2 regions of the Kitasatospora sp. NPDC008050 genome follow, and region 2 is predicted to be linked to the other one. Evidence: riboswitches for the same ligand, from Rfam matches in the RefSeq annotation. Region 2 holds a riboswitch; the other holds the start of a gene.

Region 1 (7,283 bases), on a different contig from region 2:
CCGGTCTGACGTTCTACGTCGCGATCGGGCTGGTCCTGGTGAAGTTCATCTCCGCCACCATCGCGGCCATCGTCGCACTCGGTTCGGTGGTCTTCTCCTGGGCCGGTCTGGCGCTCATCCTGGAGGAGGCCGGGGTCAACACCGCGGTGATCGTCGGTGCCGTGGCCGCCCTGACCGCGCTGCTCGGTGCCCAGGCCAAGGAGATGGCCGCGCTGCACGGCAACGCCGTCGACACCAGCCAGTTCCCCGGCGGCCACTGGCCGGTCTCGGTGCAGCCCGGCGTGTGACCGCGCGAGGGACCGGCGGCAGTGCGCGCCGGCCCCTCGCGGCGGGTCAGACCGGGATCCCCCCGGTGTCCTGGCCGGCCAGCAGCGCCCAGAACCGTTCGAGCCGCGGCACCGCCGGCTCCCCCGTCACCGGGCCCGGCGCACCGGGCGCCGGGGCGCCCCAGGAGCCGGTGCCCCAGTGCGAGGCCACCTGGTACTCGCCCGGCAGCGCGGCCAGCACCGCGGCCAGGCTCGGCCGCGGCACCGGTACCAGCGCCGCCACCGCCGGCAGCTGGGCCTGCCAGCGCCCCTGGACGCACTGGTGCAGCCGCTGGTCGAGCTCCTCGCCCGCACCGCACACCCGCAGCACCAGGTCGCGCAGGGTCAGGCCGAGCGCCTCGGCCAGTGCGGCGCTCTGCTCCGGGCTCCCGGCCCAACGCCCGGTCAGCTCGGCGGTGGCGTAGCCGTCCGGGCCCATCCCGATCCGGGCGGCGGTCTGCTCCGCGGTCAGCTCCCTGGCCACCCGGAAGTCGCGCAGCGAGGCGGGCGGCCGGCCCATCAGTTCGGCCGCCGGGCACCACAGGGCCCGGGCCAGCGCGATGAACTCCCGCTCGCTGGGGCGCAGCTCGCCGCTCTCCCAGGCGGTCAGGTGGGTCGCCAGCAGACGCACGCCGTGGGCGGACATCGCGCCCACCACCTGTTCGGGCGTCAGGCCTAGGCTCTCCCGGTGGGCGCGGGCGGCCCGCGGGGAGAACGGGACCGGGGTGGGGGCCGGCGGCCGGCTTCTTCGCATGCGCCGACGCTAGGGTCAAGGCCGCGGCGCACCCAGCCGCTGAACGCACGAAGCCGCTCGGCGGCCCGCCGACCGCCGTTGGACGATCGGCCAGCGCTCCACCGGATCGGCCCGGCGCCCCCGTGGTGTGACCGACTCGGCCGGTGACCTGGTTGACTCCCGCTTCGCGCGCGTGATGGGATCCTTGGGCCAATCGGAGGCATGGAGAGGAAGCCGGTGCGAATCCGGCGCGGTCCCGCCACTGTCACCGGGGAGCACGCCCGACGAACGGTCACGGCGGCCCGCCACAGGGCCGTTGGAAGGCCCGGGCGTGCGTCACCACCCGGGAGCCAGGAGACTCTCACCTCCGCTTCGTCGATCCAGGGCGCGGACCCTGAGTGAGGACACGCAACAGATGGCGGGGGTCTCCCACCGCGCGCTGCCGTACGCCCTCGGCGCCCTGACCGGCTACGCCGCCGACGCCCGGTTCGGCGACCCGCGACGCGGCCACCCGGTGGCCGCCTTCGGCCGCGCGGCCACCCGACTGGAACGCGCGCTCTGGCGCGACCACCGCGGGGCGGGGGCGCTGCACACCGCGCTCTGCGTCACCGCGGTGGCGGCGGGCGCCGCGGGCGCACAGCGGCTGGCCACCCGGCGCCGGGCGGGCTCGTCCTGGACCGCCGCCGCGCTGACGGCCGCCGCCACCTGGACGGTGCTCGGCGGCAGTTCGCTCACCCGCGAGGCCCGCACCATCGGCGCCGCGCTGACCGCCGGTGATCTGGCGGCCGCCCGCCGGCGCCTGCCGCACCTGTGCGGGCGCGATCCGAGCGCGCTGGACGAGCGGCAGCTGGCCCGCGCCGTGGTCGAGTCGGTGGCCGAGAACACCGCCGACGCCGTGGTCAACGCCCTGGTCTGGGGCGCACTCGCGGGCACCCCCGGGCTGCTCGCCTTCCGTGCCGTCAACACGCTGGACGCGATGGTGGGTCACAAGTCCGCGCGCTACCGCCGGTTCGGCTGGGCCGCGGCCCGGCTGGACGACGTGGCCGGCTGGCCCGGCGCCCGGCTGACCGCGCTGCTCACGGTGGCCGCGGCCGAGCGCCGCGACACCGCCTGGCGCGTCTGGCGGCGCGACGGCGGCGCGCACCCGAGCCCGAACGCCGGGCAGGCCGAGTCGGCCTTCGCGGGCGCGCTGGGCGTACGCCTGGGCGGCACCCTGCACTACGGCGCCGAGGTGGAGCACCGCCCGGTGCTCGGCGCCGAACTGCGCCCGGTCGCGGTGGCGGACATCGAGCGGGCCTGCCGGCTCTCGCGCCGGGTCGGGCTGCTGGCACTGGGGACCACGGTGGCGCTGCGCCTGGCCGTGCTGACCCGTACACGTAAGGGGCGGATATGAGCAACGCACTGCTGGTGGCCGGCACCACCTCGGATGCCGGCAAGAGCGTGGTGACCGCCGGGATCTGCCGCTGGCTGGTGCGCCAGGGCGTCAAGGTGGCCCCGTTCAAGGCGCAGAACATGTCGCTCAACTCGATGGTCACCCTGGACGGCGCCGAGATCGGCCGGGCCCAGGTGATGCAGGCCCAGGCCGCGCGGGTCGAGCCGGAGGCGGCGATGAACCCCGTGCTGCTCAAGCCGGGCGCCGACGGGCGCAGCCAGGTGGTGCTGCTCGGCCGCCCGGTCGGCGAGGTCGGCGCGCTCGACTACCGGGACCGCAAGCCCTACCTGCTCCAGCGCTCGCTGGAGTGCCTGGCCGACCTGCGCCGCCGCTTCGACGTGGTGATCTGCGAGGGCGCGGGCTCGCCCGCCGAGATCAACCTGCGCGCCGGCGACATCGCCAACATGGGCCTGGCCAGGGCCGCCGGGCTGCCGGTGGTGGTGGTCGGGGACATCGACCGCGGCGGGGTCTTCGCCGCGATGTTCGGCACCCTGGCGCTGCTCTGTGCCGAGGACCAGCGGCTGGTGGCGGGCTGGCTGGTGAACAAGTTCCGTGGCGACGCCCGGCTGCTGAAACCCGGCCTGGACATGCTGCACGAGCTGACCGGCCGTCCGGTGCTCGGCACCCTGCCGATGCTGCCGGGCCTGTGGCTGGACGCCGAGGACTCGCTGGACCTGTCCACCGCGGTGGCGCACGCCGAGGCGGTGGGCCCGTACGGCGCGGACGTGCTGCGGGTGGCCGTGCCGCGCTTCCCCCGGCTGTCCAACTTCACCGACCTGGACGCGCTGGCCCAGGAGCCCGGGGTGCTGGTGCGGTGGGCCACCCGCCCCGAGGAGCTGGCCGACGCCGACCTCGTGGTGCTGCCCGGCACCCGGGCCACCGTCGCCGACCTCGCCTGGCTGCGCGAGCGCGGCCTGGAACGGCCGCTGCGCGAGCGGGCCGCCGCCGGGCGCCCGGTGCTCGGGATCTGCGGCGGCTACCAGATGCTCGGGCGGCGGATCACCGACCTCGTGGAGTCCGGCGCGGGGCAGGTGGACGGTCTCGGACTGCTGCCGACCGCGGTCGAGTTCGGGCCCGGGAAGGTGCTCGCCCGACCGGTCGGCGAGGCCTTCGGCGAGCGGGTCGAGGGCTACGAGATCCACCACGGGGTGGTCACCGTGGAGGGTGGTGCTCCGTTCATCTCCGATGGCCACGGGCAGAGCCTGGACGGCTGCCGCGAGGGCGCCGTCTGGGGCACCACCTGGCACGGGGTGCTGGAGAACGACGGCTTCCGCCGGGCGTTCCTGCGCGAGGTGGCCGCGCTCGCCGGGCGGGACTTCACGCCGGCTCCCGACACCGACTTCGCGGCCGCCCGCGAGGCCCGGCTGGACCGGCTGGGCGACCTGATCGAGGAGCATGCCGACACCGACGCGCTCTGGCGGCTGATCGAGAACGGCGTCGTCGGCGATGCGCCGTTCGTACCCCCGGGCGCGCCGGCCGCGCGCACTATGGAAGGTGACCGCCCGTGAGTGACGTCCGATACCCCTTCACCGCGATCGTCGGCATGGCGGACCTGCGGCTCGGCCTGCTGCTGAACGCCGTCGCGCCGGCCGTCGGCGGGGTGCTGGTGCGCGGCGAGAAGGGCACCGCGAAGTCGACCATGGTGCGCGCGCTGGCCGGGCTGCTGCCCTCCATCACGGTGGTCGACGGCTGCCGCTTCGCCTGCGACCCCACGGCGCCGGACCCGCAGTGCCCGGACGGGCCGCACCCCGGCGCTGCCGCCCTGGACCGGGCGGCCCGGCTGGTGGAGCTGCCGGTCGGCGTGACCGAGGACCGGATCGTCGGCTCGCTGGACCTGGAGCGGGCCCTCGCCCAGGGCGTGAAGGCCTACGAGCCCGGTCTGCTGGCCCAGGCGCACCGCGGCGTGCTCTACATCGACGAGGTCAACCTGCTCCAGGACCACGTGGTGGACCTGCTGCTGGACGCCGCGGCGATGGGGCGCTCGTACGTGGAGCGCGAGGGCGTCTCGGTGCGGCACGCGGCGCGGTTCCTGCTGGTGGGCACGATGAACCCGGAGGAGGGCGAGCTGCGTCCGCAGCTGCTCGACCGGTTCGGGCTGACCGTGGAGATCGCGGCCACCCGGGACCCGGTGGAGCGGGCCGAGGTGGTGCGGCGCAGGCTCGCCTACGACGCGGACCCGGCCGGTTTCGCGGCCCGCTACCAGGACGAGGAGCGGGCCCTGGCCGAGCGGATCACCACCGCGCGCGCCCTGCTGCCCTCGGTGGTGCTGGGCGACGCCGCACTGCGCCAGATCACGGCCGTCTGCGCGGCCTTCGAGGTGGACGGGCTGCGCGCGGACATCGTGATGGCCCGCACCGCGGTCGCGCTGGCGGCCTGGGACGGGCGCACCGCGGTGGTCGAGGAGGACGTCCGCCAGGCGGCCCGGCTCGCCCTGCCGCACCGGCGGCGGCGCAACCCGTTCGACGCGCCCGGGCTGGACGAGGAGCAGTTGGAGCGGACGCTGGACGAGCACGGCCAGGAGCCGGAGCCGCCGGAGGGCGACGGGCCGGAGGGCGGTGACGGGGGCGGTCCGGATGACGGGGGCCCGGACGGCGGCGGCGACGGCGAGGACGGCGACGGCGACGGCGGTGGGCCGGACGGGGGCGGTGCGCCCGACCCCTCGTCCGCGCCGACCGCCGAGCCCTCGGCGCCGGCCGGGCCCGCCGAACCCACCAAGCCCACCGAGCCCCCCACCGACACCCCGCCGCGGCTGCCCAACCCGGCCGGCCCGTCCCGCGAGTCCGCCCCCGTGGCAGCCGAACAGCCCTACCGGACACGGCTGTTCAAGGTCCCGGGCACCGGCCACGGCAGCCAGGGCCGCCGCTCCCCCGCCGAGACCGACGGCGGCCACACGGTGCGTGCCCGCCGCCCACAGGGCGCGCTGACCCGGCTGCACCTGTCCGCCACCCTGCGGGCCGCCGCGCCGCACCAGCTGGCCCGGGGCCGGACCGGACGGGCGCTGGAGCTGCGCGGCGACGACTTCCGCGAACAGGTGCGCCACGGCCGGGAGTCCAACCTGGTGCTCTTCGTGGTCGACGCCTCGGGCTCGATGGCGGCCCGGCAGCGGATGACCGCGGTCAAGGGCGCGGTGCTCTCCCTGCTGATGGACGCCTACCAGCGCCGGGACAAGATCGGCCTGATCACCTTCCGCGGCACCGGCGCCGAACTGGCGCTGCCGCCCACCTCCTCGGTGGAGGTCGGCGCGGCCCGCCTGGAGCAGTTGCCCACCGGCGGCCGCACCCCGCTGGCGGCCGGGCTGCTGCGGGCCCACGAGGTACTGCGGCTGGAGCGGCTGCGTGATCCGCTGCGCCGCCCGCTGCTGGTCGTGGTCACCGACGGACGGGCCACCGGCGGGCGCGCGGCGCTCGGCGAGGCGGGGCGGGCCGCCGGCCTGCTGGCCGCCCAGGGCACCGCCGCCGTGGTGCTGGACTGCGAGTCGGGACCGGTGCGGCTCGGCCTCGCCCGCACGCTCGCGGCCCAACTGCGCGCCAGCACCGTCACCTTGGACGAGCTGCGCGCCGAGGGCGTGGCCGCCCTGGTGCACGCCCACCGCTCCTCCTCTCTTCCCGCCACCCGATCCTCCGCCCTTCCCTCCGCCCGCTCCTCCGCGCGAAAGGCAGCGTGACCCGATGCCCCAGGGCAAGCCCGAGACCGTCCCCGACGATGGTCTGACGACCCGTCAGCGCCGTACCCAGCCGATCACCGCCGTGCACACCGGCCCCGGCAAGGGCAAGTCGACCGCCGCCTTCGGGCTCGCGCTGCGCGCCTGGAACCAGGGTTGGCCGATCGGGGTGTTCCAGTTCGTCAAGTCCGCCAAGTGGAAGGTGGGCGAGGAGAACGCGTTGAAGGTGCTGGGCGCCTCCGGCGAGGGCGGCAGCGTCACCTGGCACAAGATGGGCGAGGGCTGGTCCTGGGTGCAGCGGGATCTGGAGTCCAGCGAGGAGGCGGCCAAGGAGGGCTGGCAGCAGGTCAAGCGCGACCTCGCCGCCGAGACCTACCGCCTGTACGTGCTGGACGAGTTCACCTACCCGATGCACTGGGGCTGGGTGGACGTCGCCGAGGTGGTGGAGGTGCTGCGGGAACGTCCCGGCTCCCAGCACGTCGTGATCACCGGCCGCTACGCGCCCGAGCCGCTGCTCGAACTGGCCGACCTGGTCACCGAGATGACCAAGGTGAAGCATCCGATGGACGCCGGTCGCAAGGGCCAGCGCGGGATCGAGTGGTAGGAACAGCCGTGCCGCACCTCCCCCGGGTCGTGATCGCCGCCCCCTCCTCCGGCGCGGGCAAGACCACCGTCGCCACCGGCCTGATGGCCGCGCTCACCGCGCGCGGCCTGAAGGTCTCCCCGCACAAGGTCGGCCCCGACTACATCGACCCGGGCTACCACGGCCTGGCCACCGGTCGGCCGGGGCGCAACCTGGACGCCTTCCTGTGCGGCCCCGAGCGGATCGAGCCGCTGCTGCGGCACGGCGCCGCCGGGGCCGACCTGGCGGTGATCGAGGGCGTCATGGGGATGTTCGACGGCGCCTCCGGGCGCGGCGAACTGGCCTCCACCGCGCAGGTCGCCAAGCTGCTGCGGGCACCGGTGATCCTGGTGGTGGACGGCTCCTCGCAGTCCCGCTCGGTGGCCGCGCTGGTGCACGGCTTCGCCTCCTGGGACCCCGAGGTGCGCCTGGCCGGGGTGATCCTCAACCGGGTCGCCTCCGATCGCCACGAGCAACTGCTGCGCGAGGCCCTGGAGGAGGGCGCGGGCGTACCGGTGCTCGGCGCCGTG
Region 2 (7,283 bases):
CCGGGCCGTCAACGAGCTGCACTACGACTCGGCGACCAAGGTCCTGCTGGAGTTCAAGACCCGGTTCTGGGAGGACGGGCCGAACGGCTTCACCGGTGGCGGCTGCGTCTCGGACAGCGCCAGCCGCTTCACCTACTTCCCCTCGCACTCCCCGGACGGCTCGCGCGGCGGCGTCGTGCTGGCCGCCTACACCTGGTCCGACGACGCCATGCGATGGGACTCGCTCACCCCCGGCGAGCGGTACGCGTTCGCCCTCAACGACATGGAGAGGCTCTTCGGACCCAAGGTCCGCACCGAGTTCACCGGTGTCGGCGCCACCCAGTCCTGGGCCCGGGCCCGCTACGCGCTCGGCGAGGCCGTCATCTTCACCCCCGGCCAGCTGCACGAGCTGCACCCCGCCTCCCGCACCGTCGAGGGCCGGGTCCACTTCGCGGGCGAGCACACCAGCCTCAAGCCCGCCTGGATCGAGGGCGCCCTGGAGTCCGCGGTCCGCGCCTTCCTGGAGGTGCACCCCCGCTGACCGGTCACTGAGACTGCCGTCCTCGGGCTTGTCGGGCAAGCCCGAGGACGGTCCGGTCGACCTGGGCGATGAGCAGGGCGACGTCGTCGTGGCCGCCCGGGTCCCGTAGCGCGGAAAGGAGCCGGTCGCAGGTGGCCTCCAGCGGGAGCCGGGGCCCGGCGAGCAGGTCGAGGAGGGTCCGCAGCCGGGTGTCGAGGGGCAGGTCGCGGGTCTCGACCAGGCCGTCGGTGTACAGCACCAGCCGGTCCCCGGGCCCGAGGTCGAGGCTGGTGGCCTCGAAGGGGACGCCGCCGACGCCCAGTGGCGCGCCGGTGGGCAGGTCCAGCAGTGCGGGTGCGCCGTCGTGGCGGATCAGCACCGGCGGCAGGTGGCCCGCCACCGCGACGCGGCAGCGGCTGCGGTGCGGGTCGAAGACGGCGTAGACGCAGGTGGCGATGGTCTCCTCCAGACCCTGGGTGGTGCGGTCCAGGTGGTGCAGTACCTGGGCCGGGTCGAGGTCGAGGTCGGCCAGGGTGCGGGTGGCGGTGCGCAGTTGCCCCATGGTGGCGGCGGCGTTGATGCCGCTGCCCATGACGTCGCCGACCACGAGGGCGGTCTTGTCGCCGGAGACCGGGATGGCGTCGAACCAGTCGCCGCCCACCTCGCCGGCCGCCGCCGCGGGCTGGTACCGGTAGGCGACGTCGAGGCCCATGGCCCGGGGCGGCCGGCGCGGGAGGAGGTGGCGCTGGAGGGTCAGGGCGGCGTGGCGCTGGCTCTGGTACCAGCGGGCGTTGTCGATGCAGACGGCGGCGCGGGCGGCCAGTTCGCCGGCCAGCACCACGTCGTCGTCGTCGAACGGCAGCGGGTGGTGGGTGCGCTTGAGGTCGAGGGCACCGAGGACCTCGCCGCGGGCGATCAGCGGCACGGCCAGGTAGGAGTGCAGGCCGGCCCGGGCCAGCAGGGCGGCAGCCGCCTCGTCGCGGGCGATGTGCGGCAGGTCCTTGGCCTCGACGTGCGCGACCAGGACCGGGAGCCCGGTGGTCACGCACCGGGTGACCAGCCGGTCGGCGTCGTACTTGGCGATCTCGCCGACCGGGTCGGCGGCCCGGACGGCCTCGGTGGCGTGGACCGCCGCCACCGCGAGGGCCCGGAAGGTCGCGGGCGCCGCGGTGGAGACCGCGCCGGTCGGGCGTCGGTTCAGGACCGAGTCGAGGACGTCCACCGCCGCGATGTCGGCGAAGTCGGGAACGACGAAGTCGGCGAGCTCCCGGGCGGTGCGGTCGAGGTCGAGCGTGCTGCCGATCTGCACCGAGGCGCGGGCGATCAGGGCCAGCCGCCGCCGGGCCTCGGCCGCCTCGGTGGCCGTGCGGTGCTGTTCGGTGACGTCCACCACCGAGGTCGCCAGCCCGATCACCCGCCCGGCCGGGTCCTCCAGCCGGAAGTACGAGGCCCGCCAGGCGTGCTCGACGTCCGGGTCCGCCCGCGTCCGGCCGACCGTGAACTCGTCCACCAGCGACGTGCCCTCGGTCAGGACCTGCTGCATCGCGGACTCGATGGGCTCGACGTCCAGGAACGGCAGTGCCTCACGAACGGTGCGGCCCAGGTGCTCGGCGGCGGAGCGTCCGTTGATGCGTTCGAGCGCCGGGTTGACCAGGACGTACCGCAGGTCGGTCCCCAGCACCGCGAGCCCGATCGGGGACTGCGCCACCAGGCGCGCCGACAGTGCCACGTCCCGCTCGACACCGCGCAGCGTGGCCTCGTCGGCGGCGATCCCGAGTGCGTACCGGCTGCCCTGCTGGTCCTGCAGCCGCATGTTGCGGAACTCCATCGGCCGGATGCTGCCGTCCTTGTGCCGCACGGGGAAGACCCCGGCCCAGCTTCCGCTGCCCTCCATGACCTCGCCGAACAGCTCCAGGACCGTGCCGACGTGCTCCTCGGCCACCAGGACCTCGGCCGCGTGCCGGCCCAGTACCTCCTCGGGCCGCCAGCCGAACATCTCCTGGGCCTGCGGGCTCCAGAGCACGATCCGGCCCTCCGCGTCCAGCACGGCGGCGGCCAGACGCAGCACGTCCAGCAGGCTGCCGGGCTCCGACGTGACGGCCCCGGCCGGGCTCTGCCGGGCCCCGAACGCATCTCCTGTGCGCACTGCGGGCCCTCCTTCCGCCCATGCCCGGGACGGCCCGACGGGCTTCTCTTCATCATCGGACTCCTCGGCCGCCCTGTCATGTGCCGTCCCGGTCGGCGCCTCCGTCCACGTCTCGGCATCTGGACGCCTCCGGTGAATGCGGCTTCCCATCCCGCCGATTGGGCCTAAGCTGGCGGTGCAGCTGGTTCGCCCTGCCCGCCAGGCAGGCGCGTCGCAAGAGGGAACCCGGTGGGAATCCGGGACTGCCCCGCAGCGGTGAGTGGGAACGACCGCCGTCATACGCACTGGGCCCGGCCGGGTCTGGGAAGCGACGGCCAGTAGGTGACCGCCCTTTCGGGTGGCCGTGCCCGCGAGTCCGAAGACCTGCCCGTTGCCCGCACGCGACCGTTCGCGCGCGGAGATCCGGTGACCTCGTGGGCGGGTCGGCGTGCAGATCAGGTGGGCTCGGCGCTTTCCACGCGCACGCGGCTCCGCCCGGTTCGTCACCCCTTCGCGCCTTCGTCCCGTCACCGGGGACCAGGAGGAATCAGGCTCGCGAAGGAGAGTCCCTTGACAGCGAAGTCCGCAGCCGCGGCAACCCGGGCGACCGTGCACGGCTACCCCCGCCAGGGCGGTAACCGGGAGCTCAAGAAGGCGATCGAGGGGTACTGGAGGGGCGCCGTCACCGCGGACGTCCTGCTGGCCACCGCCGCCGCACTGCGCCGGGAGAACTGGAGCCGGCTCGCCGACTCCGGCGTCCAGGAAGTGCCCACCGGCGACTTCTCGCTCTACGACCACGTGCTCGACACCACGGTCGCCGTCGGTGCGATCCCGGCCCGCCACCGCGCCGCCGTCGCGGCCGACCCGCTGGCCGGCTACTTCGCCATGGCGCGCGGCACCCAGGAGCTCGCGCCCCTGGAGATGACCAAGTGGTTCGACACTAACTACCACTACCTGGTACCCGAGTTGGGGCCGGACACCGGCTTCGCCGCGAACCCCGCCAAGCCGGTCGGTGAGCTGGCGCAGGCCCTCGCGCTCGGCCACACCCCGCGCCCGGTACTGGTCGGCCCGATCACCTACCTGCTGCTGGCCAAACCCGCGCCGGGCGTGGCGGCCGACTTCCAGCCGCTCACCCTGCTCGACCGCCTGCTGCCCGTCTACGCCGAACTCCTCGCCGATCTGCGGGCCGCCGGGGCCCAGTGGGTCCAGCTGGACGAGCCCGCCCTGGTGCAGGACCGCACCCCGGCCGAGCTGAACGCCGCCGCCCGCGCCTACCGCGAGCTCGGCGCCCTCACCGACCGTCCCAAGCTGCTGGTCGCCAGCTACTTCGACCGCCTCGGCGAGGCCCTGCCGGTGCTGGCCAAGGCCCCGATCGACGGCCTCGCGCTGGACTTCACCGGCCCGGCCGCCGCCAACCTCGACGACCTGGCCGCCGCCGGCGGGCTGCCCGGCAAGCGCCTGGTCGCCGGCGTGATCGACGGCCGCAACATCTGGATCAACGACCTGGAGAAGTCGCTGGCCACCCTGGCGACCCTGCTCGGCCTGGCCGACCGGGTCGACGTCGCACCGTCCTGCTCGCTGCTGCACGTCCCGCTGGACGCCACCGCCGAGCGTGACCTCGATCCGCAGATCGCCCGCTGGCTGGCCTTCGCCCGGCAGAAGGCCCGCGAGACCGCACTGCTCGCCCGCGCGCTGCGCGAGGGCACCGGCGCGATCTCGGCCGAACTCGCCGCCAACCGGGCCGACCTGGCCTCACGCGCCGGCTCGCCGATCACCCGGGACCCGGCCGTCCGGGCCCGCACCGCGGCCGTCACCGAGGCCGACACCCGCCGGCCGCAGGCCTACCCGCAGCGCGCCGAGGCCCAGCGCGCCCGGCTCGGCCTGCCACTGCTGCCGACCACCACGATCGGCTCCTTCCCGCAGACCGCCGAGCTGCGCACGGCCCGGGCCGACCTGACCGCGGGCCGGATCGATGCGGCCGCCTACCGGGAGCGCATCGAGGCCGAGGTGCGCGAGGTGATCGCCTTCCAGGAGAAGGCCGGCCTGGACGTCCTGGTCCACGGCGAGCCCGAACGCAACGACATGGTGCAGTACTTCGCCGAGCAGCTCACCGGCTACCTGGCCACCCGGCACGGCTGGGTGCAGTCCTACGGCACCCGCTACGTGCGGCCGCCGGTGCTGGCCGGCGACATCTCCCGCCCGCACCCGATGACCACCCAGTGGTTCCGCTACGCCCAGGGCCTCACCGACCGTCCGGTCAAGGGCATGCTCACCGGCCCGGTCACCATGCTCGCCTGGTCCTTCGTCCGCGACGACCAGCCGCCGGCCGACACCGCCCGCCAGGTCGCGCTCGCCCTGCGCGACGAGGTGCGCGACCTGGAGGCCGCCGGTGCGGCCGTGGTCCAGGTCGACGAGCCGGCGCTGCGCGAGACGCTGCCGCTGCGCTCCGCCGACCGCGCGGCCTACCTGGCCTGGGCGACCGAGTCGTTCCGGCTGGCCACCTCCGGGGTCCGGGCCGACACCCAGATCCACACCCACATGTGCTACGCGGAGTTCGGCGACATCCTGCGCGCGATCGACGAGTTGGACGCGGACGTGATCTCGCTGGAGGCGGCCCGCTCGCACATGCAGGTCGCCGATGAGCTGGCCGGCGCCGGCTACCCGCGCGAGGTCGGCCCGGGCGTGTGGGACATCCACTCGCCGCGGGTGCCGAGCACCGAGGAGGCGGTGGACCTGCTGCGCGCCGGTCTGGCGGCGATCCCCGCCGAGCGGCTCTGGGTCAACCCGGACTGCGGCCTGAAGACCCGCGGTTGGACCGAGACCCGGGCCTCGCTGGAGAGCCTGGTCGGCGCCGCCCGCCGCCTGCGGGGCGAGCCGGCCCACTGAGCGGTGTGCTGAGGCCGAGGGGCGGGGGCAGCTTGAGCGCTGTCCCCGCCCCGGCGGCTGCTCAGCCGGATTCGGGCAGGCCGAGATGATCAGCCGCACCAGGTCGGCGGCGTCCTGTGGCCGCCCTCCTGCGGTGCGTCAGGTGCCGGGCGGGAGGGTGAAGTCGAAGACGGCCGAGTCGAAGGCCGCGTACTCCTGGTAGCCGAGGAGTTCGTAGAGGCGGGAGCGGGTCTGCATGCGCGGCAGCAGCGACTGCTGGGTGCCCTCGGCGGCGATGGTCCGCAGGCCCTGCTCCACCGCGCCCATGGCCAGGCGCAGCAGGGTGACCGGGTAGAGGGCGATCTCGTAGCCGAGGTCCTGCAGGGTGTGGGTGTCGAGCAGGGGGCCCTTGCCGAACTCGGTCATGTTGGCGAGCAGCGGGACGTCGACGGCCTTGCGGAAGGCCTCGAACTCGGCCTCGTCGGCGAGGGCTTCGGGGAAGACCGCATCCGCGCCGGCGTCGACGTAGGCCTTCGCCCGGTCGATGGCGGCGTCCAGGCCTTCGACGGCGCGGGCGTCGGTGCGCGCCATCAGCAGGAAGTCGGGGTCGCGGCGGGCGTCGACGGCGGCGCGGACGCGGCGGGTCATCTCCTCGCGCGGCACGACCGCCTTGCCGTCGAGGTGGCCGCAGCGCTTGGGGTTGACCTGGTCCTCCAGGTGCAGGCCGGCCAGGCCCGCGTCCTCCATCAACTGGACGGTGCGGGCGGCGTTCATCGGCTCGCCGAACCCGGTGTCCGCGTCGATCAGCACGGGCAGGTCGGTGACCCGGGTGGTCTGCTGGGCGCGGGCGGCGACCTCGGTGGAGGTGGTCAGGCCGATGTCGGGCAGGCCCAGATCGGCGGCCAGCGCGGCGCCGGAGAGGTAGGCGGCCTCGAAGCCGGTCTCCTGGATGAGCCGGGCGGACAGCGGGTTGAGGGCCCCGGGCATCGCCAACAGGCGTCCGGTGGCGAGGCGTTCACGCAGCGCTCGGCGGCGCTCGGCGGGCGTGGTGCGGGTGTGCAGCAGATGGGCGTGCGGCAGGTGGGTGTGCGGCATCAGAACAGGCCCTTCGGCAGGCGGGCGTCGACCTCGCGCACGGCCTGGGTGTCGACGGCGGGGAAGAGTTCGTCCAGGTCGGTCGCGCTCAGCTCGGCGAGCTGCTCGGCCGCGGGGAGGAAGCGGTTCTGGTCGGCCGGGGTGACGATGCCCTGGGTGAGGGTGCGGAACTTGCCCGCGTCCAGCAGCCAGGCGAGGAAGCCGTCCTCGCCCTCGTAGATGGGGGAGGGGGAGGTCTCGCCGCGCATCGCCCGGTCCACCGCCTCGATCGCCGCCTTGCCCGCGAACGCCGGCGCGTAGGCCTTCCAGCTGGAGATCTCGCCCTTGCGGGACTGCCGGGTGGCGGTGGTGGTGTGCACCGCCTGCTGCACGGCCTGGTGGACGGTCCCGGTCGGCAGCCGCAGCAGGGCGTCGATCCCGCAGGCGGTGGCCGCGCTCAGGTGGGCCACGTGGTCGATCCGGTGTGCGTGCAGGCAGATGCCCTTGACCAGGGCGACGTGGACCTCGTAGGCGGCGACGATGCCGCGCAGCAGGTCGGCGCCGGTGCGCCCGGTGTGCTGGGCGACGGCGAGCAGCGGCGGGATGTTGTCGCCGGGGTGCGAGTAGTCGGCGGCGAGGTAGGTGTCGTGGAAGTCCAGTTCGCGCACGGCGGTGCCGTTGGCCCAGGCGGCCCACTCCGGGGAGACCCGGGCGCGGGTG

What was found. A riboswitch is a leader RNA that binds a small molecule or an ion and turns the genes downstream of it on or off. The one in region 2 is predicted to bind cobalamin.
Region 1: linked by a shared signal. The riboswitch ahead of ACFZB9_RS15205 (cobalamin biosynthesis protein) and the one ahead of metE (5-methyltetrahydropteroyltriglutamate--homocysteine S-methyltransferase) in region 2 are both predicted to bind cobalamin.

Annotation. Positions count from the first base shown of each region.
Region 1 covers NZ_JBIBIJ010000006.1:301,087-308,369, reverse strand. The annotation lists gene ACFZB9_RS15215 (hypothetical protein) at 1-287, shown strand, start outside; gene ACFZB9_RS15210 (transcriptional regulator) at 334-1,059, opposite strand; cobalamin riboswitch at 1,220-1,420, shown strand; gene ACFZB9_RS15205 (cobalamin biosynthesis protein) at 1,454-2,431, shown strand; gene ACFZB9_RS15200 (cobyric acid synthase) at 2,428-3,978, shown strand; gene ACFZB9_RS15195 (putative cobaltochelatase) at 4,014-6,134, shown strand; gene cobO (cob(I)yrinic acid a,c-diamide adenosyltransferase) at 6,139-6,735, shown strand; gene ACFZB9_RS15185 (cobyrinate a,c-diamide synthase) at 6,744-7,283, shown strand, end outside.
Region 2 covers NZ_JBIBIJ010000003.1:346,200-353,482, reverse strand. The annotation lists gene ACFZB9_RS08470 (flavin monoamine oxidase family protein) at 1-520, shown strand, start outside; gene ACFZB9_RS08465 (SpoIIE family protein phosphatase) at 525-2,645, opposite strand; cobalamin riboswitch at 2,811-3,031, shown strand; gene metE (5-methyltetrahydropteroyltriglutamate--homocysteine S-methyltransferase) at 3,195-5,510, shown strand; gene prpB (methylisocitrate lyase) at 5,649-6,554, opposite strand; partial or broken gene ACFZB9_RS08450 (MmgE/PrpD family protein) at 6,707-7,283, opposite strand, start outside.